DNA from 3 places in the Pseudomonas sp. JE3303 genome. Region 3 is predicted to be linked to each of the others. Evidence: predicted binding sites of a transcription regulator. Region 3 holds the regulator's gene; each other region holds the start of a gene.
The links. The regulator sigma-54, encoded in region 3, starts transcription at its own class of promoters, with help from an activator protein. The targets are predictions, from matches to a motif close to ANTGGCATNNANNTTGCTNT.
Positions count from the first base shown of each region.

Region 1: AC0ZZU_RS13210 (CmpA/NrtA family ABC transporter substrate-binding protein) is a predicted target of sigma-54. The motif match lies at 3,394-3,413, and genes of this name have one in related genera.
Region 2: glnA (glutamate--ammonia ligase) is a predicted target of sigma-54. The motif match lies at 4,271-4,290, and genes of this name have one in related genera.

Region 1 is NZ_JBWGIF010000008.1:137,582-145,524, forward strand. It holds gene AC0ZZU_RS13195 (bifunctional protein-serine/threonine kinase/phosphatase) at 1-175, opposite strand, end outside; gene AC0ZZU_RS13200 (nitrate/nitrite transporter) at 183-1,394, opposite strand; gene AC0ZZU_RS13205 (ANTAR domain-containing response regulator) at 1,550-2,125, opposite strand; gene AC0ZZU_RS13210 (CmpA/NrtA family ABC transporter substrate-binding protein) at 2,139-3,353, opposite strand; gene AC0ZZU_RS13215 (quinone-dependent dihydroorotate dehydrogenase) at 3,480-4,514, shown strand; gene rmf (ribosome modulation factor) at 4,612-4,827, opposite strand; gene rlmKL (bifunctional 23S rRNA (guanine(2069)-N(7))-methyltransferase RlmK/23S rRNA (guanine(2445)-N(2))-methyltransferase RlmL) at 5,378-7,570, shown strand; gene dacB (D-alanyl-D-alanine carboxypeptidase/D-alanyl-D-alanine endopeptidase) at 7,814-7,943, opposite strand, start outside.
Region 2 is NZ_JBWGIF010000001.1:449,782-457,724, forward strand. It holds gene ntrC (nitrogen regulation protein NR(I)) at 1-737, opposite strand, end outside; gene glnL (nitrogen regulation protein NR(II)) at 734-1,819, opposite strand; gene AC0ZZU_RS02185 (chorismate mutase) at 2,074-2,616, opposite strand; gene glnA (glutamate--ammonia ligase) at 2,767-4,173, opposite strand; gene thiI (tRNA uracil 4-sulfurtransferase ThiI) at 4,507-5,961, shown strand; gene typA (translational GTPase TypA) at 6,090-7,910, shown strand.
Region 3 is NZ_JBWGIF010000002.1:155,073-163,015, reverse strand. It holds gene AC0ZZU_RS04180 (KpsF/GutQ family sugar-phosphate isomerase) at 1-653, shown strand, start outside; gene AC0ZZU_RS04175 (KdsC family phosphatase) at 653-1,177, shown strand; gene lptC (LPS export ABC transporter periplasmic protein LptC) at 1,186-1,758, shown strand; gene lptA (lipopolysaccharide transport periplasmic protein LptA) at 1,745-2,269, shown strand; gene lptB (LPS export ABC transporter ATP-binding protein) at 2,270-2,995, shown strand; gene AC0ZZU_RS04155 (RNA polymerase factor sigma-54) at 3,167-4,660, shown strand; gene hpf (ribosome hibernation-promoting factor, HPF/YfiA family) at 4,739-5,047, shown strand; gene ptsN (PTS IIA-like nitrogen regulatory protein PtsN) at 5,060-5,524, shown strand; gene rapZ (RNase adapter RapZ) at 5,526-6,380, shown strand; gene AC0ZZU_RS04135 (HPr family phosphocarrier protein) at 6,400-6,672, shown strand; gene AC0ZZU_RS04130 (ZIP family metal transporter) at 6,760-7,653, opposite strand; gene AC0ZZU_RS04125 (superoxide dismutase) at 7,665-7,943, opposite strand, start outside.

The DNA.
Region 1 (7,943 bases), on a different contig from region 3:
TCGCGCGGGCGGCGAGACCGCCATCCGCGCACTGGCTGACACCGTCGGCCAGCGCGAACAGGTAGCCCTTGCTTGCGGCGAGCTCCGGTGCAGGCGTGACCAGGCGCAGCGCATCCTGGTTTTCCTCGCGTGGGCCGGTGGCGGTGGCCTGGGCAAAGCTCAATCTCAGGCTCATGGGATGCTCAGACGCGCGCTGCGGTCACGGCCGCCGAGCCCCAGGTGGTGCGCCAGCGCTGCTTGACCCCGTACAGGCCGAACCATGCCAGCAAGCCGAGGCTGGCGAACAGCCAGAGGCCCATCTGGTAGTCCCCGGTGTGTTGCTTGATGGTGCCCAGGCCTGCGGCCAGCAGGAAACCGCCGATACCGCCTGCCATGCCGATCAGTCCCGTCATGACACCGATCTCCTGGCGAAAACGCTGTGGCACCAGCTGGAACACCGCACCGTTGCCGGCGCCCAGGCCAAGCATGGCGCTGACGAACAGCGCCAGGGCGGCGGTGGCGCTGGGTACGTTGAAACCGACCGCGGCAATGCATACCGCAGCCACTGCGTACATGCCCAGCAAGGTGCGGATGCCGCCGAAGCGGTCAGCCAGGGCGCCGCCGAGAGGTCGCATCAGGCTGCCGGCGAATACGCAGGCAGCGGTGTAGTAGCCTGCGGTGATCGGACTCAGGGCGTACTGGTCGCTGAAGTAGCCGGGCAATGCGCTGGCCAGGCCGATGAAGCCGCCGAAGGTGACGCTGTAGAAGAACATGAACCACCAGCTGTCCCGGTCACCCAGGGCCTTGAGGTAGTCCGAGGTGGACTTGGGCTTGGGCCGCTCAGGGGCATTGCGCGCGAGCAGCGCGAACACAACCAGCGCCAGTACCAGGGGAATCAACGCGAAGCCGAACACGTTGCTCCAGCCGAAGCCTGCGGCCAGCGCCGGGGCGAGCAGGGCGGCGAACACGGTGCCGGAGTTGCCAGCCCCGGCGATGCCCATGGCCTTGCCCTGGTGCTGCGGCGGATACCACTGCGAGGCCAGCGGCAGCGACACGGCGAACGAGGCGCCGGCAAAGCCCAGGAACACGCCCAGCAGCAGTGCCTGCTCGTAGGTATGGATGCCCAGGTACCAGGCGCAGGCCAGGGCCACGATGACGATAACCTGGCCGATCATGCCCGCGGTCTTGGGCGACAGGCGATCGACCAGCACACCCATGGCCAAACGCAGGATGGCTCCGGCCAGGATCGGCGTCGCGACCATCAGCCCCCGCTGCTGCGGCGTCAATTGCAGGTCGGTGGCAATCTGCACCGCGAGTGGGCCGAGCAGGTACCAGACCATGAAGCTCAGGTCGAAATACAGGAAGGCGGCAAACAGGGTGGGCACATGGCCGGATTTCCAGAAGCTCGTATTCATCGGGCACCTCGCTCAGGCAAACAAAAAAAGACGCCGCTGCCATCTCCCGGTGGTGGGAGGGGCGAGCGACGTCTTTGTCGTGTTGGAAGGGCAACCGCCGTTGGTTGCCTGTCTCAGATGAGTAGCAAGAGCCGGGCCAATGCGCTGGGTCCTGGCTAACCCAGCAACTCCTGCATCGCAATGATCTGCTCCGCCACCTGTACCAGCTTCTGCTGCTTGCTCATCGCCTGGCGGCGCATCAGGGTGTAGGCCTGTTCTTCGTTGCAGTCCTTCATCTTCATCAGCAGCCCCTTGGCCTGCTCGATGCGCTTGCGCTCCACAAGTTGCTGGTCACGGGCTTGCAGCTGGGCCTTGAGCGCCTGGTCGCTCTCGAAGCGTGCCATGGCGACGTCGAGAATCGGCTGCAGGCGCGTAGCCTGGATGCCTTCGATAATGTAGGCGCTGACTCCGGCCTGGATCGCCTGGCGCATCACCGCCGGGTCGTGCTCGTCGGTAAACAGCACGATCGGGTGCGGCCGGTCACGGCTTACCAGCACCACCTGTTCCATCACGTCCCGTCCCGGTGACTCGGTATCGATCAGCACAACGTCCGGGCGCACCGTTTCGACGCAGGCGGGCAGGTCGATAGTCAGGCCGGCGGCGTCGATCACTTCGAAGCCGGCTTCGATGAGGGCAGCCTTCAGGCGGCCGACTTTTTTCTCGGTATCGTCGATCAGCAGGATCCGCAGCATGCTCATGCCCCCTTCACAGACCGACACGAGCGGTCGGCAGCTCGTTCATGGCATGCAGGTGGAAGCTGCGCGCATAGCCGTGGGGATCGCTGCCGTCCCAGCGGCTGCCATCGATCAGCTGGCTGCTGCGCATGGGCAGCTGGCTGCACTGTACGCCCACTGCCTCGGCCGCCTCGCGGTACAGCGCCAGCTGCTGGACCTGGCGGGCGACGCCGAGATAGTCAGGATCGTCGCGCAGCAGGCCCCAGCGGCGGAACTGGGTCATGAACCACATGCCATCGGACAGGTAGGGCAGGTTGCAACGGCCCTGGTCAAAGAAGCGTAGCGCGTGCGGATCTTGCCAGCGGTGGCCGAGGCCATCCTCGTAGTCGCCCAGCAACCGCGGCTCGATGCGCCCCACGGCGGTGTCCAGGTATGCCCTGCCGCTCAGCAGTTGCGCGGTGCCGCGGCGATTCTCGAGGCTCTGTTCCATGAAGCGGCTGGCGGCCAGGATTGCCTTGACCAGCGCCCGCGCGCTGTTGGGGTACTGCTCTACGAAGGCGCGGGCGCAGCCCAGGACCTTTTCAGGGTGATCAGGCCAGATCGACTGGCTCGTGGCAAGGGTGAAGCCCTGGCCCTGTGCCACGGCATCGGCTGACCAGGGCTCACCGACGCAGAAGCCGTCGATCCGCCCGGCCTGCAGATGCGCAACCATCTGCGCGGGAGGCACTACTACGCTGTCGACATCGCGTAGCGGATGGATGCCTTGGCTGGCCAGCCAGTAATACAGCCACATGGCGTGAGTGCCTGTAGGAAAGGTCTGCGCGAAGGTCAGTCGTGCGCCGTTCTGGTGCACGAGTCGAGCCAGTGCCTCGGGGTTGACCACGCCTTTGCGTTGCAGGGCAGCGGAAAGGTTGATGGCCTGGGCGTTCTGGTTGAGGCCCATGAGCACCGCCATGTCGGTTTCCGCGCCGCCGCCGATGCCCAGGTGGACCGCATAGATCAGGCCGTAGAGGCTGTGGGCGGCATCCAGCTCGCCACTGACCAGCTTGTCGCGCAGTCCAGCCCAGGAGCTTTGGCGCTTGAGATTCAGGGTCAGGCCATAGGGTTGGGCGAAGCCCTGGGTCGCCGCGACCACTACCGAGGCGCAGTCGGACAAGGCCATGAAACCGATATCGAGGACGGGTTTCTCCGGCGCATCGCTGCCGTTGACCCAGGCCAGGGGGGTTGCTGGAGGTGCTGTATTCACGAAAATCCTCGCCAGTACTGATAGGCTCTGTGCAACGTCTGTAGCAACCCATATGCCAAGGCCCTGTCGCCGAGGCGGCGCGATGGCTATAATCGCCGCCTCACTCACGTCGAGTCTTGCCCGCCCATGTATACCCTGGCCCGCCAGCTGCTGTTCAAGCTCTCTCCGGAGACCTCCCACGACCTGTCCCTGGACCTGATTGGCGCCGGTGGCCGCCTCGGTCTCAACGGCATGCTGTGCAAGCGGCCAGCCGCGCTGCCGGTCACGGTCATGGGCTTGAACTTTGCCAACCCGGTCGGCCTGGCTGCGGGCCTGGACAAGAACGGCGCCGCCATCGATGGCTTCGCCCAGCTGGGCTTCGGCTTTGTCGAGATCGGCACCGTCACCCCCCGTGCGCAGCCGGGCAATCCCAAGCCACGGATCTTCCGTCTGCCCGAGGCACAGGCCATCATCAACCGCATGGGCTTCAACAACCTGGGCGTTGATCACCTGTTGGGCCGGGTACGCGCCTCGCGCTACGACGGCGTCCTGGGCATCAATATCGGCAAGAACTTCGACACCCCGGTCGAGCGCGCGGTGGACGACTACCTGATCTGCCTGGAAAAGGTCTACGCCCACGCCAGCTACATCACGGTCAACGTCAGCTCGCCGAACACCCCGGGCCTGCGCAGCCTGCAGTTCGGCGACTCGCTCAAGCAACTGCTCGACGCTCTGGCGGTGCGCCGCGAGCAACTCGTTGCCACCCATGGCAAGCGTGTGCCGCTGGCCATCAAGATCGCGCCGGACATGAGCGACGAAGAAACTGCTCTGGTGGCCGCAGCGCTGCTGGACTCGGGGATGGACGCGGTAATCGCCACCAATACCACGCTGGGGCGCGAAGGTGTGGAGGGGCTGGAGCATGGTGCCGAGGCGGGCGGCCTGTCAGGCGCGCCCGTGCTGGAGAAGAGCACGCATATCGTCAAGGTGCTGGCCGGCGAGCTGGGCGGCAGGCTGCCGATCATCGCGGCGGGCGGGATCACCGAAGGCCGTCATGCCGCGCAGAAGATCGCCGCGGGCGCTAGCCTGGTGCAGATCTACTCGGGCTTCATCTACAGGGGCCCAGCACTGATTCGCGAAGCGGTGGATGCCATCGCGGCGCTGCCTCGCCACGAGCAGGTGTAGATGGCGTTGGCATAAAAAAGGGCCCCCTGAAGGGGCCCCTGGGCCTTAGCCCGCCGCCCGGATGGGGCGCGCATGGTGAATAAAATCAGATCCTCGTTCAGCCAACGGCGTGATTTTCGTTGAGTCGGTGAATCCCTGCGGTGCCGGTCATACCGTCCCAGTTGTCGCCGCGTCCTTCGCGCCAGCCATTGATCCATGCCTGGCGTACTGACGGTAGATTAAAAGGGCAAAGCTCGCGGGATTTGCCGGTGACCCCATATTGGTAGCCACGTGAATATGCTCTTTCCAACGGATCACGCTTAAGTCTTCTCATAGGGTGTTGCCCTCACTTGTTGACTGTAATGTCCCGTCGGCCTCTTTGAGGCCGGGCAGAATCTTTCTGCCGGTTTGCGCTCGCTGCCGGCGTCGCGAGCGGTAGTGTTGCCCCGTTGCGGTGACAACCTGATACGAGTTCTAACCAATGCAGGTCACAGTGTGAATGATCGATTTGTCATAAGGACGTAACCTTTCCAAAGGTGAAGAGATAAGTAAATGAATGCGTCGCAACTCGGTTTGACGCAAACCCCGCTATGATCGGGGTTTACGCGACACGTGCCCTCATTTGGCCATTGTTTCCAAGCGGTGACGGCAACATTTAGTAATGCGACGAAGGGTCATTAATCGGACCTTTTGCCGGAAATTTTCGTTCTGCCGGGTAATCAAAGCTTCTTTGCCATTGGCAAAAAGCTGGTTTATCTGGCGGCCCGGCAAACCTGGCTTACCAGGCTGCCACTCGAACGCTTGCAAGAAGGGCGTTCGAGCAAACATTGGCAGGGCATGCGTTGCCCTGTCACTTCATCTTGCCCAAGGCTCTGGATTTGCTCATGTCGGATCGTTTCGAACTTTATCTTACCTGCCCGAAGGGCCTGGAAAGCCTGCTAGCTGAAGAAGCTCGCGGCCTGGGCCTTGAGGATGTGCGTGAACACACCTCAGCCATCCGTGGCACCGCCGACATGGAAACCGCCTACCGCCTGTGCCTCTGGTCACGGCTGGGCAACCGCGTCCTGCTGGTGCTCAAGCGTTTCAACATGAAGAACGCCGACGACCTCTATGACGGTGTCAACGAGGTTGACTGGCACGACCACATGGCCTGCGACGGCACCCTGGCCGTGGAGTTCAGCGGCCATGGCTCGGGGATCGACAACACTCACTTTGGCGCCTTGAAGGTCAAGGACGCCATCGTCGACAAGCTGCGCAACCGCGAGGGCGAGCGTCCTTCGGTCGACAAGCTCAACCCGGACGTTCGCGTGCACCTGCGCCTGGATCGCGGCGAGGCGATCCTGTCGCTGGACCTTTCCGGTCATAGCCTGCACCAGCGCGGCTATCGCCTGCAGCAGGGCGCCGCGCCCCTCAAGGAAAACCTGGCCGCTGCGGTACTGATCCGCGCTGGCTGGCCTCGGATTGCCGCCGAGGGTGGCGCACTGGCCGACCCGATGTGCGGCGTGGGCACCTTCCTGGTGGAGGCAGCGATGATCGCCGCCGATATCGCCCCCAACCTCAAGCGCGAACGCTGGGGCTTCACTGCATGGCTGGGCCATGTACCGGCCCTGTGGCGCAAGGTCCACGACGAAGCCACCGCCCGTGCGCAAGCCGGCATGGCCAAGCCGCCGTTGTGGATTCGCGGCTACGAAGCTGACCCACGGCTGATCCAGCCAGGACGCAACAACGTCGAGCGTGCCGGCCTGAGCGACTGGGTGAAGATCTACCAGGGTGAGGTCGGTACCTTCGAGCCACGTCCAGACCAGAACCAGAAAGGCCTGGTCATCAGCAACCCGCCGTACGGCGAACGCCTGGGCGACGAAGCCAGCCTGCTCTATCTCTACCAGAACCTTGGCGAGCGCCTGCGCCAGGCGTGCCTGGGCTGGGAAGCGGCGGTGTTCACCGGCGCCCCGGAACTGGGCAAGCGCATGGGCATTCGCAGCCACAAGCAGTACGCCTTCTGGAACGGCGCGCTGCCGTGCAAGCTGTTGCTGATCAAGGTCACCGCGGACCAGTTCGTCACCGGTGAGCGGCGTCAGCCTGAGCAGGCCGGTAGCGACCAGCCGCGTCCGACGCCAGTCGCGCATGAGCCCGCGCGCCTGAGCGAGGGTGCGCAGATGTTCGCCAACCGGCTGCAGAAGAACCTCAAGCAGCTGGGCAAGTGGGCCCGCCGCGAGCAGGTCAGCTGCTATCGCCTCTATGATGCCGACATGCCCGAGTACGCCTTGGCGGTCGACCTGTATGAAGGCTGGGTGCATGTGCAGGAATACGCGGCGCCTCGTTCGATCGACCCTGAGAAGGCCCAGGCGCGTCTGTTCGATGCCTTGGCGGCAATTCCCCAGGCGCTTGGCATTGATCAGGATCGCGTGGTGCTCAAGCGCCGCGAGCGCCAGAGCGGCACCCGCCAGTATGAACGTCAGGCCACTCAAGGCCAGTTCCGCGAAGTCAGCGAGGGTGGCGTCAAGCTGCTGGTCAACCTCACGGATTACCTGGACACCGGGCTGTTCCTCGACCACCGCCCGATGCGCATGCGCATCCAGCGCGAGGCTGCGGGCAAGCGCTTCCTCAACCTGTTCTGCTACACCGCCACCGCCAGCGTGCATGCGGCCAAGGGCGGCGCGCGCAGCACCACCAGCGTCGATCTGTCCAAGACTTACCTGGACTGGGCGCGCCGCAACCTTTCGCTGAACGGTTTCTCGGACAAGAACCGTCTGGAGCAGGGTGATGTGATGGCCTGGATGCAGGAGTGTCGGGAAAGCTACGACCTGATCTTCATCGACCCGCCGACCTTCTCCAACTCCAAGCGTATGGAAGGCGTGTTCGATGTGCAGCGCGACCATGTCGAGCTGATCGACCTGGCCATGGCCCGTCTGGCGCCTGGCGGCGTGTTGTATTTCTCAAACAACTTCCGCAAGTTCCTGCTCGACGAGCATCTGGGGGAGCGGTACGCGGTGGAAGAAATCAGTGCCCAGACCCTGGATCCGGACTTCTCACGTAACAGCCGCATCCACAAGGCCTGGCGCCTGCAGTTGCGCTGAGGGTCGTTGTAGGAGCGGCCTTGTGCCGGGACGCAGGGGGGCGGGTTGTGTGCTTGTAGAAGGGGGGCGCGTTGCAGTCTCGAATTGCTGTGTCGGGTTTGCGATTTTGGGGCCGCTTTGCGGCCCTTTCGCGACACGAGGCCGCTCCTCCAATGGGGGCGCTTTGCGGCCCTTTCGCGCGGTCCGGCGTCCCGGCACAATGGCCCGGCGTTGCGGCGCGACGCGGCCCCTGCGGACTCTACCTCAAGGAGTCGTGGAGGCCGTGCTGTTCACCAGCTTGGGCTGGCGGTACAGGTCCAGCAACACCTGGTCCAGCACCGCCGAGGCGCCCCAGGGCTTGGGGTCGTTGAGGATCGCTGCCACTGCCCATGTA
Region 2 (7,943 bases), on a different contig from region 3:
GGCATGTCGCCGATCTCGTCGAGAAACAGCGTACCGCCGTCGGCCTGCTCGAAGCGCCCCCGTCGCAGGTTGGCCGCGCCGGTGAAGGCACCTTTTTCATGACCGAACAACTCGGATTCCATCAAGTCCTTGGGAATCGCTGCCATGTTCAAGGCGATGAACGGCGAGGCCGCGCGCGGGCTATGGCGGTGCAGGGCGTGGGCGACCAACTCCTTGCCGGTGCCCGACTCACCGTTGATCAGCACGGTGATGTTCGAGTGGCTCAGGCGGCCGATCGCGCGAAAGACTTCCTGCATCGCCGGAGCTTCGCCAATGATCTCCGGGGTACGGGTGAGGCTCGGCGCCGTGTGCAGGCCTTGTTGCTCCTGGGCGTGCTGGTTGGCGCGCTTGACCAGTGACACGGCTTCGTCGACATCGAACGGCTTGGGCAGGTACTCGAAAGCGCCTCCCTGGTAAGAGGCCACGGCACTGTCGAGGTCCGAGTGGGCGGTCATGATGATGACCGGGAGGCGCGGGTGCTGTTCGCGGATCTGCGCGAGCAGGTCCAGGCCGCTGGCGCCGGGCATGCGGATATCGGAGATGATCACGTCTGGCTGCTGCCGGGCCAGGCGGCCCATCACGCCGTCGGCGCTGTCGAAGCTCTGGGTGGTCATGCCTTCCTGTTGCAGGGCTTTTTCGAGTACCCAGCGGATTGAGCGATCATCGTCGACGATCCAGACGGTTTCACTTCGGCTCATGAGGCAGTGGCTCCTTGTTCCAGAGGCAGGAAGATCGAGAACGTGGTGTGGCCGGGGTGGCTGTCACATTCGATCAGACCCTGGTGCTGGCTGATGATGTTCTGGGTAATGGCCAGGCCGAGCCCGGTACCGTCGGGACGTCCGCTGACCATGGGATAGAAGAGGGTGTCTTGCAGTTCCGCCGGGATGCCGGGGCCGTTGTCGATCAGCTCGACGCGGGCCACCAGGCGATGCCGGATGTGGCCGATGGTGAACTGGCGCATGGCACGGCTGCGCAAGGTGATGCGGCCCAGGCGCAGCTCGTTCTGGCTGCTGATGGCCTGCATCGCATTGCGCACGATGTTGAGCACCGCCTGGATCATCTGCTCGCGGTCGATCAGCACGTCGGGCAGGCTCGGGTCGTAGTCGCGTACCAGCGTGATGCAGCCCTGGCTCTCGGCATCCACCAGGCTGCAGACGCGCTCCAGCACCTCATGGATATTGGTCATTGCCAGCGAGGGCAGCTTGTTCGAGCCCAGCATGCGGTCGACCAGGTTACGCAGGCGGTCAGCTTCCTCGATGATGACGTTGGTGTAGTCGCGCAGCTCTTCCTCAGGCAGTTCGCGCGCCAGCAACTGTGCCGCGCCGCGGATCCCGCCCAGCGGGTTCTTGATCTCGTGGGCGAGGCCCCGCACCAGCATCTTGGTGGTTTCCTGCTTGGACAGCTGGGCTTCTTCCTTGGTGATGCGCAGCAACCTGTCGCGCGGATGAACCTCCAGCAGCAGCAAGGTCTGACCGTGATTTGGAATCGGCGTGACGGCGTAGTCGACGATCAGGCTCTGGCCGGTCAGCGAGGTCAGCTGGGCTTCACGCTTGGTGAATGGATGCGCCTGTTCCACCGCCTGGCGCAAGGAGTTGAGTGCCTCTGCCGACTCGGTGAACAACTCGCTGATGAACTGCCCATGGCTACGCTGGCCGCTGATGGCGAGCAGCATCTCGGCCGCCGGATTCATGTATTCCAGGCGCAGGTCGGCGTTGAGCAGAAGTGTGGCAGTGGTCAGGTTGTCGAGAAGCAGACGGTGCTGAGCGTCGCTGATGGTCATGGGGCGTCGTTGACCTCTTTTGGCACATGGGCGCCCCGGGCTGGGCCAAGGGCGGGCGCGCTTAAATCCGCTGATACGAAGAAAATGCAAAAACCAAACCAAGGCTCCGAAAAGAAGCGGGATTTGCGCATTAGGACCTGTATTCGCGCGGATCGGCCCAATAGAGCCCCGCTTTACCGATTTATGTGAACCAAATTGGGGTTTCAGCGCGTGGTATCAGTCTGCCTGTGCACCAACATAGAGCATAGGGCGGATCAGGGTTTTTCGCACAGCTGACCCGTTGCACGGACCAACGCCATAAAGCGAGCCGGGTCGTTGGTTCGCTGGGCAAGGTCATGCGCAAGCAAGTCGGCACAACGGGGCAAGGACGCTTGATCGAAGTGGGCCAGGCGCTCGAGCAACTGCCCCTGCAGATGGTCGAGACGGGGGCGCAGTTGCCGATGCAGGTCCTGGCGGGGTGTGGCGGGCGCGCGTTGCGCAAGGTGCCAGTGCGAGAGGGCGTTGTACTGAAGCAGCTTGTTCGCCTCCATCTGGTCTGAAAAGAATGCCTCTGCGCGGTCGGGACTCAATCGATGACCGGGTGCAGCCTGACGCACAGTTTCGATCACCTGACGTTCTCGGCCACTGGCCTGGACGGGCTGGCGCTGATCCCATTTGTGAAGGGCCACGGCTTCGGCAACGTCAAGGCGCTGTTCGATGCTATCGAGCAATGAGGCAAGCGGGGTGGCTGGCTGGCCTGGCGATGTGCAGCCCTGAAGGGCGGCTATTACAAGCGGGGCGAGGTAGAACGTGCGCATGGGAAATCTCCTTGGGGGCGAGGAGGGAGTGTGTCTTTATCCCCGCGATCCACCAGTCAGATAATTCCCAATATCCTGTAGGACAAAAGAAAAATGGCCTCACTAGGAGGCCATTTCTATATGAAGCGGATGACGCCAGGCGTCAGCGCATCAAACGCTGTAGTACAGGTCGTATTCCAGCGGGTGGACGAACGTACGTACGCGGATTTCTTCTTCCGATTTCAGGTCGATGTAGGCATCGATGAAGTCGTCGGAGAACACGCCGCCCTTGGTCAGGAACGCACGGCCCTTGTCCAGCTCTTCCAGGGCTTCTTTCAGGCTGCCACAGACCTGCGGGATTTCCTTGGCCTCTTCAGGCGGCAGGTCGTACAGGTTCTTGTCGGCGGCATCGCCTGGGTGGATCTTGTTCTGGATACCGTCCAGGCCAGCCATCAGCAGGGCGGCGAAGCACAGGTACGGGTTGGCTGCCGGGTCCGGGAAGCGCGCCTCGATACGGCGGGCTTTCGGGCTGGAAACGTAAGGGATACGGATCGAGGCCGAACGGTTACGGGCCGAGTAGGCCAGCATGACCGGGGCTTCGAAGCCTGGCACCAGACGCTTGTAGGAGTTGGTGGCCGGGTTGGTGAAGCCGTTCAGGGCCTTGCCGTGCTTGATGATGCCGCCGATGAAGTACAGGGCGGTTTCCGACAGGCCGGCATAGCCTTCGCCAGCGAAGGTGTTCTTGCCTTCCTTGGAGATCGACATGTGGACGTGCATGCCCGAGCCGTTATCGCCGTACAGTGGCTTCGGCATGAAGGTAGCGGTGCGGCCGTAGGCATCGGCGACGTTGTGCACGCAATACTTCAGCGTCTGGACTTCGTCAGCCTTGGCAACCAGGGTGTTGAAGCGAACGCCGATCTCGTTCTGGCCGGCAGTCGCCACTTCGTGGTGGTGAACTTCGACGACCTGGCCCATTTCTTCCAGGGCGTTGCACATTGCGGTACGGATTTCGTGGTCGTGGTCGACCGGCGGCAGCGGGAAGTAGCCGCCTTTGACGCCTGGACGGTGGCCTTTGTTGCCGCCTTCGACGTCCTGGTCGGTCATCCACGAACCCTGTTCGGAGAAGATCTTGAACATCGAGCCCGAGATGTCGGACTTGAACTTGACGTCGTCGAAGATGAAGAACTCAGGCTCTGGGCCGACGAAGACGGTGTCACCGATACCGGTAGTCTTCAGGTACTCTTCAGCGCGGCGTGCGATGGCGCGCGGGTCGCGGTCGTAACCTTGCATGGTGGACGGCTCGATCACGTCGCAGACCAGGATCAGGGTCGGCTCTTCGGTGAACGGGTCCAGCACGGCGGTGCTGTCATCCGGCAGCAGGATCATGTCGGAAGCTTCGATGCCTTTCCAGCCTTCGATCGACGAGCCGTCGAACATCTTGCCGGCTTCGAAGAACTCATCATCCAGCGCATCGCGAGCTGGCATGGTGACGTGTTGCTGCTTGCCTTTGGTGTCCGTGAAACGCAGATCAATCCACTTGACGTCATGATCTTTGATGAGCTGAACCGACTTCGACATGTTGTCCTCCGGATAGTCTAGGGCACGGTGGGCCGTTGCCCTGCAAAAAGGGTGACGCTGGGCGCGCATAGTCGGCCAAGCTTACCTGCCTCACAAGGGAGCAAATTGCATGCCAGTGCCCAAAAATGGCCAACTTGCGCCAAGCATGGTGCTTTCAAGGGATGGTGGGGCTGCAGCGTTCCATTTTCTGCACCTATAAGAGGCGCGCGATGCCGTAGGCGCACCAAAATAGAGCGGGTAAAACCTTCTGTACAAAAGTTGCTCAAACCTTGAGCAATTTCCGCTATAATTCGCGCCCTTCTTTTTCAGCTGGCCATTCGCGCGCTGTAGACCATGAAACTAATCGTCAAAGTCTTTCCAGAAATCACCATCAAGAGCCGGCCGGTGCGCAAGCGCTTCATCCGTCAATTGGGCAAGAACATCCGTGTCGTGCTCAAGGATCTGGATCCGGAGCTGAAGGTCGATGGCGTCTGGGACAATCTCGAGGTGGTCACCCACATTGAAGACGAGAAGGTCCAGCGCGAGATGGTCGAGCGCCTGAGCTGCATGCCGGGCATCGTCCATTTCCTGCAGGTCGATGAACACCCGCTGGGCGACTTCGACGATATCGTCGCCAAGTGCAAGGCCTACTTCGGCCACCTGCTGGCTGGCAAGCGCTTTGCCGTGCGCTGCAAGCGCGGCGGTCATCATGACTTCAGCTCGATGGACGTCGATCGCTATGTCGGCAGCCAGCTGCGTCAGCAGTGCGGCGCCGCCGGTATCGACCTGCGCAATCCTGAAGTCATGGTGCGCCTGGAGATCCGCGATCAGCGCCTGTTCATCATCCACAACCAGCACCAGGGCATCGGCGGTTACCCGCTGGGCTCGCTGGAGCAGACGCTTGTGCTGATGTCCGGTGGCTTCGACTCCACCGTCGCCGCCTACCAGATGATGCGCCGCGGGCTGATGACCCACTTCTGCTTCTTCAACCTCGGTGGCCGTGCCCACGAGCTGGGCGTGATGGAAGTCGCGCACTACCTGTGGAAGAAATACGGCAGCAGCCAGCGGGTGCTGTTCATCAGCGTGCCGTTCGAGGAAGTGCTCGGCGAAATCCTGGGCAAGGTCGACAACAGCTATATGGGCGTGACGCTCAAGCGCATGATGCTGCGCGCCTCGGCCAAGGTCGCCGAGCGCCTGCAGATCGATGCGCTGGTGACCGGCGAGGCGATTTCCCAGGTGTCGAGCCAGACCCTGCCAAACCTTGCCGTGATCGACCAGGCCACCGACAAGCTGGTCCTGCGCCCGCTGCTGGCCAGCCACAAGCAGGACATCATCGACACGGCCTACCAGATCGGTACCGCCGAGTTCGCCAAGCACATGCCGGAGTACTGCGGCGTGATCTCGGTGAACCCGACCACCTGCGCCAAGCCGCACCGCGTCGCGCAGGAAGAGAACAAGTTCGACATGGCCGTGCTGGAGCGCGCCCTGGAGCGCGCCCGCTTCATCTCGATCGACAATGTCATCGATGAGCTGGGCCAGGATATCCATGTCGAGGAAGTCGCCGAGGCCATGCCTGGGCAGATCGTCATCGACATCCGCCACCCCGATGCCCAGGAAGACGAGCCGCTCGTGCTCGACGGCGTCGAGGTGCAGGTTTTGCCGTTTTATGCGCTCAACAGCCGCTTCAAGCACCTCGATGGCAACCGGCAGTACCTGCTGTATTGCGACAAGGGTGTGATGAGCCGCCTGCATGCGCATCACCTGCTCAGTGAGGGACATGCCAATGTGCGTGTTTATCGTCCGACATAAGACGCCGGGGCTGTATGGCGGCAGTATCCGCCATCGCCCTCCCGACCGACGGGCCCGCTGAGCCTTGTTCATTCATATTGGCCGCCTAGAATGGGCGGCAACCCGAATCCTCTGATCGAGATACATTTGTGATCGAAAATCTGCGTAACATCGCCATCATCGCCCACGTTGACCATGGTAAAACCACCCTGGTCGACAAACTCCTGCGTCAGTCCGGCACCCTGGAGCGTAACGAGCTCAACGACGAGCGCGTCATGGACTCCAACGACCAGGAAAAAGAGCGCGGTATTACCATTCTGGCGAAAAACACCGCCATCAACTGGAATGGCTACCACATCAACATCGTCGACACCCCCGGCCACGCCGACTTCGGTGGCGAAGTTGAGCGTGTAATGTCGATGGTCGACTCCGTGCTGCTGCTGGTCGACGCCCAGGACGGCCCGATGCCGCAAACCCGCTTCGTGACCAAAAAGGCTTTCGAAGCTGGCCTCAAGCCAATCGTTGTAATCAACAAGGTTGACCGTCCGGGCGCGCGTCCTGATTGGGTTCTGGACCAGATCTTCGATCTGTTCGACAACCTCGGTGCTACCGACGAGCAACTGGACTTCCAGGTTGTCTACGCCTCGGCCCTGAACGGCATCGCCGGTCTCGACCACACTGCCATGGCCGAAGACATGACCCCGCTGTACCAAGCGGTCGTCGACCACGTTCCGGCCCCAGCCGTTGACCGTGACGGCCCGTTCCAGATGCAGATCTCGGCTCTGGACTACAACAGCTTCCTCGGTGTTATCGGCGTTGGCCGTATCGCCCGTGGCCGCGTCAAGCCGAACACCCCGGTCGTTGCCATCGACGCCGACGGCAAGCGCCGCAACGGTCGTATCCTGAAGCTGATGGGTCACCACGGTCTGCACCGCGTTGACGTCGAAGAAGCAGCTGCCGGCGACATCGTCTGCATCAGCGGCTTCGATGAGCTGTTCATCTCCGACACCCTGTGCGACCCGTTGAACGTCGAGGCGATGAAGCCGCTGACCGTTGACGAGCCAACCGTTTCCATGACCTTCCAGGTCAACGACTCGCCATTCTGCGGTAAAGAAGGCAAGTTCGTGACGTCCCGCAACATCAAGGACCGTCTGGACAAAGAGCTGCTGTACAACGTTGCATTGCGCGTTGAAGAAGGCGACTCGGCTGACAAGTTCAAGGTTTCCGGCCGTGGTGAGCTGCACCTCTCGGTACTGATCGAAACCATGCGTCGCGAAGGCTTCGAGCTGGCCCTGGGCCGTCCTGAAGTGATCATCCGCGAAGTGAACGGCGTGAAGCAGGAACCGTTCGAAAACGTCACCATCGACATCCCTGAAGATTCGCAGGGCAAGGTCATGGAAGAGATGGGCCTGCGCAAGGGCGACCTGACGAACATGGTGCCGGATGGCAAGGGCCGTGTTCGTCTGGAATACAACATCCCTGCTCGCGGTCTGATCGGTTTCCGTAACCAGTTCCTGACCCTGACCAACGGTGCTGGCATCCTGACCTCGATCTTCGATCGCTACGACACCGTCAAGTCGGGCCACATGTCCGGCCGTCAGAACGGCGTTCTGGTTTCGGTTGAAACCGGCAAGGCACTGACCTACTCGCTGGAAACCCTGCAGGCGCGCGGCAAGCTGTTCGTCGAGCACGGCCAGGAAATCTACAACGGTCAGATCGTCGGCCAGAACAGCCGCGACAACGACCTGGGCGTCAACCCTACCAAGGGCAAGAAGCTCGACAACATGCGTGCTTCGGGCAAAGACGAAACCATCGCACTGGTTCCGCCTGTTCGCTTCACCCTGGAACAGGCTCTGGAATACATCCAGGAAGACGAGCTGTGTGAAGTCACGCCTAAGTCCATCCGTCTTCGCAAGAAGATCCTGGACGAAAGCGAGCGTACCCGCGCCGCCAAGAAAGCCAAGGCTTGATGTAACAGCCTAGGTTGAACAAAAACGCCCCCG
Region 3 (7,943 bases):
TCACCCTGCTGCCGCTGATCAAGCGCCTGGGCATCAAGATGATCAGCCTGACCGGCAACCCGGACTCGCCGCTGGCCCAGGCCGCCGAGGCCAATCTCGACGCCCGCGTGGAGCACGAGGCCTGCCCGCTGAACCTTGCGCCCACGTCGTCGACCACGGCGGCACTGGTGCTCGGCGATGCGCTCGCGATCGCCCTGCTCGAAGCCCGCGGATTCACCGCCGAGGACTTCGCATTCTCGCACCCGGGCGGTGCCCTTGGCCGCCGCCTGCTGCTCAAGGTCGAGAACGTGATGCACTCGGGCGCCGAACTGCCCCAGGTGCAACGCGGCACCCTGCTCAAGGACGCCCTCCTTGAAATGTCTCGCAAAGGTCTGGGCATGACCGTCATCGCCGAGGCCGACGGACGGCTGGCCGGCATCTTTACTGACGGCGACCTGCGCCGCAGCCTGGACCGGAACATCGATGTGCACACCACCCGCATCGAGGAAGTCATGACGGTCCATGGCAAGACAGCACGCCCCGACATGCTCGCTGCCGAGGCATTGAAGATCATGGAAGACCACAAGATTGGCGCGCTGGTCGTGGTCGACAAGGCCGACCTTCCGGTCGGCGCCCTGAACATGCATGACCTGCTACGCGCCGGAGTAATGTGATGAACGACGAACTGATGCAACGCGGCAAGGCGATCAAGCTGGCAGTCTTCGATGTCGATGGCGTCCTGACCGATGGCCGCCTGTACTTTCTCGAGGATGGCAGCGAGTTCAAGACCTTCAATACGCTCGACGGCCAGGGCATCAAGATGCTCATGGCCTCGGGCGTGACCACGGCGATCATCAGCGGGCGCAAGACTCCGGTGGTAGAGCGGCGCGCCAGGAACCTGGGCATACCGCACCTGTTCCAGGGCCGCGAGGACAAGCTGGTGGTGCTGGACGGGCTTCTGGCCGAACTCGATCTAAGCTATGAGCAGGTCGCCTACCTGGGCGATGATCTCCCGGACCTGCCGGTGATCCGCCGCGTGGGCCTGGGCATGGCCGTAGCCAGCGCCGCCCCCTTCGTACGCCAGCATGCCCACGGTGTTACCCTGGCCCGCGGCGGCGAAGGTGCCGCGCGCGAGTTCTGTGAACTGATCCTGCAGGCCCAGGGCAACCTGGACGCCGCCAACGCCCATTACCTGTAGAGCCAGACATGTTCAGCAAGAAAATCCGCACCATCGCGCTTTTCAGCGTGATTACCGCCCTGCTTGTGGCGGTCGGCTACTGGAACATCAGCCCGGAGAGCTTCCTCGACAAGCCGGTGGCGCAGGTGGACGAGAGCGCGATCGACTACTATGCGGTCAACGCCCATACCGTGCAGTTCATGCCGGACGGCAAGCTGCAGTACGAGATGACCGCCGACAAGGTCGAGCACCTGAAGGCCAGCGAAGTCACCCTGCTCACCACGCCGGACCTGCATCTGTATCGCGGCACGGAGTTCCCGTGGCATGTGCAGAGCGAACGCGCCGAGGTCAACCCCGACGGCACCGAGGTGGAGCTTATCGACTCGGTACGGGTCGCCCGCATCGACGAAAAAAAGCGCGAGATGATCATCACCAGCTCCCGCATGACCGTATTCCCGCAGAAGCAATATGCGCAAACCGAGCAAGCCGTTAGAATCGACGGCGCCGGTGGCACCACTACGGGCAATGGAATGAAAGCGTATTTGAAAGACGGCAGGATGGACCTGCTGTCCAACGTAAGAGGACAGTATGAGGCTCGTTAAAACCCTCCCTTTTTTGCTCAGCCTGAGCGCAGCACTGGGAAGCGCGAGCGCCTGGGCCCTGCCAACCGACCGTGACCAGCCGATCCGCATCCAGGCCGACAACGCGCACCTGGATGACAAGCAAGGCGTGGCCACCTACACGGGCGATGTCATCATCACCCAAGGGTCGATGAAGATCACCGGCAATACCGTGACCCTCACCCGCGCCGCCAACGGCGACATCGACGTGGTCACCTCGGTGGGCAACCTGGCCTACTTCGAGCAGCAGCAGAGCGCTGCCAAGCCCGACAAGATGAAAGGCTGGGCGGTCACCATCCAGTACCAGTCCCAGAAAGAGCTGGTGATCCTCACCGACCGCGCCAAGGTCGAGAACGAGGGCAATACCACCGAAGGCGAGAAGATCGTCTACAACACCCAGACCCAGGTGGCCACCGCCGGCCGTGGCGGCAACGTGACCACGCCGCGCCAGCGTATCGACATGGTGATCCAGCCGAAGAAGAAGGCCGAGTAAATGGCGACCCTCAAAGCCCAGCATCTGGCCAAGAGCTACAAGAGCCGGCAAGTCGTGCGCGATGTCAGCCTGTCGATCGACAGTGGCCAGATCGTCGGCCTGCTTGGCCCCAACGGCGCCGGCAAGACCACCTGCTTCTACATGATCGTCGGCCTGGTGCAGGCTGACCAGGGCCGTGTGCTGATCGATGACCTGGACGTCAGCCACCAGCCCATGCACGGCCGCGCCAAGGCCGGTATCGGCTATCTGCCGCAGGAAGCGTCGATCTTCCGCAAGCTTTCGGTAGCCGACAACATCATGGCGATCCTCGAGACCCGCAAGGACATCGATCGCGACGGCCGCCGCAAGGAGCTGGAAAGCCTGCTGCAGGAGTTCCACATCAGCCATATCCGCGACAACCTGGGCATGAGCCTGTCCGGCGGCGAGCGCCGCCGTGTCGAGATCGCCCGCGCCCTGGCGACCGCTCCGAAGTTCATCCTGCTCGACGAGCCCTTTGCCGGTGTCGACCCGATCTCGGTCGGCGACATCAAGCAGATCATCCATCACCTCAAGGCCAAGGGGATCGGCGTGCTGATCACCGACCACAACGTCCGCGAGACTCTGGATATCTGCGAAACTGCATACATCGTCAACGATGGCCAACTGATCGCCGAAGGCGACGCTGAAACCATCCTGGCGAATGACCTGGTCAAGGAGGTTTACCTGGGCCACGAGTTCCGGCTCTAGGTCAGGTTGGCCTGGGCACTGGCAATCCGGCTGGTTTACGGCTTAATTGTTACAGTGCTCTAGGCAAACGCTCCAATTTCAGGCATATAACTTGCTTAAAATTGGCGCTTCGGCGCCGCTGTGTAGTGGATGGCGCATGTGCGCCGGCGAATAAGGTGTTAAGCCCCTGCCATGAAACCATCGCTCGTCCTAAAAATGGGCCAGCAACTGACGATGACCCCGCAGTTGCAACAGGCCATCCGTCTGCTCCAGCTCTCGACCCTGGACCTTCAGCAGGAAATCCAGGAAGCGCTGGAGTCCAATCCCATGCTCGAACGCCAGGAAGACGGCGAAGATTTCGACAACAGCGACCCCATGGCTGACAACCCCGAAAGCAAGCCGCCTGCCGAAACGCAGGAGACCAGCTTCCAGGAGAGCGCGCCTACCGTCGAAAATCTCGAGGAGGGCGACTGGGGCGAGCGCATCCCCAACGAGCTTCCCGTCGACACCGCCTGGGAAGACATCTACCAGACCAGCGCCAGCAGCCTGCCCAGCAACGACGATGACGAGTGGGACTTCACCACCCGGACCTCGGTTGGCGAAAGCCTGCAGAGCCACCTGCTATGGCAGTTGAACCTGGCGCCCATGTCCGACACCGATCGGCTGATCGCGGTGACGCTGATCGACTGCATCAATCCCCAGGGCTACCTGGAAGAATCCCTGGAGGAGGTCTGCGCCTCCTTCGACGCCGAACTGGACATCGAGCTGGACGAAGTGGAAGCCGTGTTGCACCGCATCCAGCAGTTCGAGCCCGCTGGCATCGGCGCGCGCACCTTGAGCGAATGCCTGTTGCTGCAACTGCGCCAGCTGCCTGCGAAGACGCCGTGGATGGCCGAGGCGCAGCGCCTGGTCAGCGAGTTCATCGACTTGCTCGGCGGGCGCGACTACAGCCAGTTGATGCGCCGCATGAAGCTCAAGGAAGATGAACTGCGCCAGGTCATCGAACTGGTGCAGAGTCTCAATCCGCGCCCAGGTTCGCAGATCGAGTCGAGCGAGCCCGAGTACGTGGTGCCCGACGTGATCGTGCGCAAGGACAGCGAGCGCTGGCTGGTGGAGCTGAACCAGGAGGCCGTGCCACGGCTGCGGGTCAACCCGCAATACGCAGGCTTCGTGCGCCGCGCCGACACCAGCGCCGACAACACCTTCATGCGCAATCAGCTGCAGGAGGCCCGCTGGTTCATCAAGAGCCTGCAGAGCCGCAACGAGACGCTGATGAAGGTCGCCACGCAGATCGTCGAGCACCAGCGCGGCTTCCTGGACCACGGCGACGAGGCCATGAAGCCATTGGTGCTGCACGATATCGCCGAGGCGGTGGGCATGCACGAGTCGACCATTTCGCGCGTCACCACGCAAAAATACATGCACACTCCACGCGGCATTTACGAGCTGAAGTACTTTTTCTCCAGCCACGTAAGTACTTCAGAAGGCGGTGAATGCTCGTCCACGGCGATCCGCGCGATCATCAAGAAACTGGTTGCGGCCGAAAATCAGAAAAAGCCATTGAGTGACAGCAAGATCGCTGGTTTACTGGAGGCACAAGGCATCCAGGTAGCCCGTCGCACCGTCGCCAAGTATCGCGAGTCTCTCGGCATCGCACCGTCGAGCGAACGCAAGCGACTGATGTAGCCCCCGGATGTGCCACCGCGGTTCAGTGGCAGGTGCAACACCTGCCTCTATTGCACGGGCAACAAAAGGAGAAGCTGTATGCAAGTCAACATCAGTGGACACCATGTAGAAGTCACCCCTCCCCTGCGCGACTATGTCGAGCAGAAGCTGAAACGGCTGGAGGGTCACTTCGACAAGATCACCAACGTGCAGGTCATCATGAAGGTCGAGAAGTTGCAGCAGAAGGTCGAAGCGACCCTGCAGATTCCCGGCGGTGAAGTGGTAGCCAATGCCGAGCACGAAGACATGTATGCAGCTATAGACGCCCTTACCGACAAGCTCGACCGCCAACTGAAAAAACACAAGGAAAAACAGCAAAGCCTGCTGCAAGGTGCAGCTGCTCGCTGATCCCGCTCATCCATGATCCGACTTGAATCCATCCTGACCCCCGGCCGCTCCCTCGTGAACGTGCCGGGCGGCAGTAAAAAACGCGTGCTCCAGGAAATCGCCACCCTGATCGACAGGGAAGTGCCTGACCTCGACATGCAAGACGTCTTCGAAAGCCTGTTTGCCCGGGAGAAACTCGGTTCGACAGGTTTTGGCAATGGGATCGCCATTCCGCACTGCCGCCTCAAGGGCTGTTCGACGCCTGTCAGTGCCTTGCTGCACCTGGAAGCGCCGATCGACTACGACGCCATCGACGGCGCTCCGGTAGACCTCCTGTTCGTATTGCTGGTCCCCGAAGCCGCCACCGATGCTCACCTGGAACTGCTGCGCCAGATAGCCAGCATGCTCGATCGCAAAGAGGTTCGCGAACGCCTGCGAGCCGCGACCAGCAGCGAGGCCTTGTACCAGGTTGTCCTGGACGCACAGAACGAGCACTAACATGCGCCTGATCATCGTCAGCGGCCGGTCCGGCTCCGGCAAGAGTACCGCCTTGGCGGTGCTGGAGGACAATGGCTTCTACTGCATCGACAACCTGCCCGCCGGGTTGCTGCCGCAGTTGGCCGAGAACGCATTGATCAATACCGAGCTGCAACAGCCCAAGGTGGCCGTGTCCATTGACGCGCGCAACCTGCCAAGCCACCTGACGCGCTTTCCCGAATTGCTCGAGGACGCCCGAAGTCGGCATATCCAGTGTGACGTGCTGTACCTGGACGCCGACGAGGACGTGCTGCTGAAGCGGTTTTCCGAGACGCGCCGCCGCCACCCGCTGACCAATGCCAATCGTTCGCTGGCCGAGGCGATCACGGTTGAAAGCGAGCTGCTCGGCCCCATCGCCGACCTTGCCGACCTGAAGATCGACACCACCAACCTCAATCTCTACCAGCTGCGTGACTCCATCAAGCTGCGTCTGCTCAATCAGCCAGAGCCCGGCACGGCGTTTCTGGTCGAATCCTTCGGCTTCAAGCGTGGCATGCCTGTCGACGCCGACCTGGTGTTCGATGTCCGCTGCCTGCCCAATCCTTACTGGAAACCTGAGCTGCGCGATCATTCCGGGCTTGAACAGCCGGTAATCGACTACCTGGCTGCCCAGCCGGATGTCGAGGACATGTACCAGGACATCTCTAGCTACCTGCTCAAATGGCTGCCGCGCTTTGCCGCGAGCAACCGCGCCTATGTCACCATTGCCATCGGCTGCACGGGCGGGCACCATCGATCGGTCTACCTCACCGAACGCCTCGGCCAACTGCTGCAGCAATCCTTGAAAAACGTCCAGGTCCGCCACCGCGACCTCTAGCCAACAGGACCGCCCCACGATGCCCGCCCGTGAAATCACCATCATCAACAAGCTGGGGCTTCACGCCCGGGCGGCGGCAAAGTTCGTCGGCGTGGCCGGACGCTTCCCCTGCCAGGTAAAGGTCGGCCGCGCGCCCGACAACCTGGTCGACGGCAAAAGCATCATGGCCGTCATGATGCTCGCCGCAGGCAAGGGCACCCAGGTGCACCTGCAGACCGAGGGCGAGCAGGACGATGATGCGCTGATGGCGTTGATCGAGCTGATCAACAACAGGTTTGATGAAGGGGAGTAGCGGTTTACCCTGCCCCCACCGCATAGCCCGGCTCTCGCCGGGGCGCAGAAAGACCGTAGTGTGCGATAGCGGCAGGGAGCACCGACCTCAAGACATCGCCGTGTCCATCACCATCATCAGGCAGAAGCCGATGCACAGCCCGAGGCTCGCCAGGCGGTGATGCCCGTTGCTGCGGGATTCCGGGATGATTTCCTGGGTTACCACCAGCAGCATTGCGCCAGCCGCGCAGGCCAGGCCCAAGGGCAACAGCAGCTCCGCGATATTGACCAGCCAGGCGCAGATCACTGCGGCCAGCGGCTCGACCAGGCCAGACGCAGCGCCGATCAGAAAGGCCTTGAAGCGCGACATCCCTGCCCCGGCCAGTACCAGCGCGATCACCAGGCCCTCCGGCACATCCTGCAGGGCGATGCCCATGGCCAGGCTGTCAGCGTCGGCCATGCCACCCCCCGCCGAAACGCCGATAGCCATGCCTTCGGGAATGTTGTGGGCAATGATGGCGATCACGAACAGCCAGATGCGCGCCGCGATCACCGGCTGTTCGCCATTGCCCACCAGCGCTTCGGGTGAAGCGCCGGAGACCTTGAGATCGACGAGAAACAGGCACAGCGCACCAGACATCAGCCCGAAGCTGATCAGCCCACCCGCGCCCCAAGGGCTGAAGCCAATGGACTGGGCAGCATCAAGGCCGGGGATGATCAGCGAAAACGCGGTGGCGGCCAGCATGACTCCCGCCCCGAATCCCAGCAGGGTATCGGCCAATGCCACCGGCATGTTGCGGATCACCAGTACCGGCACCGCCCCCAGCGCCGTGCCCAAGGCACACAGCGCGCCACCCTCGAGCGCACGCAGCATGCGCGGCTCCAGGTCGAGCCAGGAAATGCCGCGCACCACCAGCAGCGCCGTACCGACCAGCAACAGCAAAGTACCCAGCGCCAGCCGGAACAGGCGCACGCTGCTGACAGACATTACCTCCGAGCGCATGCCGGGACGACTCACGCCAGGGCTTCTAGATAACGGCGTTCGACCTCGGACCAGTCGATGACGTTGTAGAAGGCGCCGATGTATTCCGGGCGGCGGTTCTGGTACTTCAGGTAATAGGCATGCTCCCAGACGTCCAGGCCGAGGATCGGCGTATTGCCGTTCATCAACGGGCTGTCCTGGTTGCCGCTGCTTTCGACCACGAGCGTCTTGGCGGGGGTCACGCTGAGCCAGGCCCAGCCGCTGCCGAAGCGGCACAGCGCAGCCTTGGTGAAAGCGTCCTTGAACGCGTC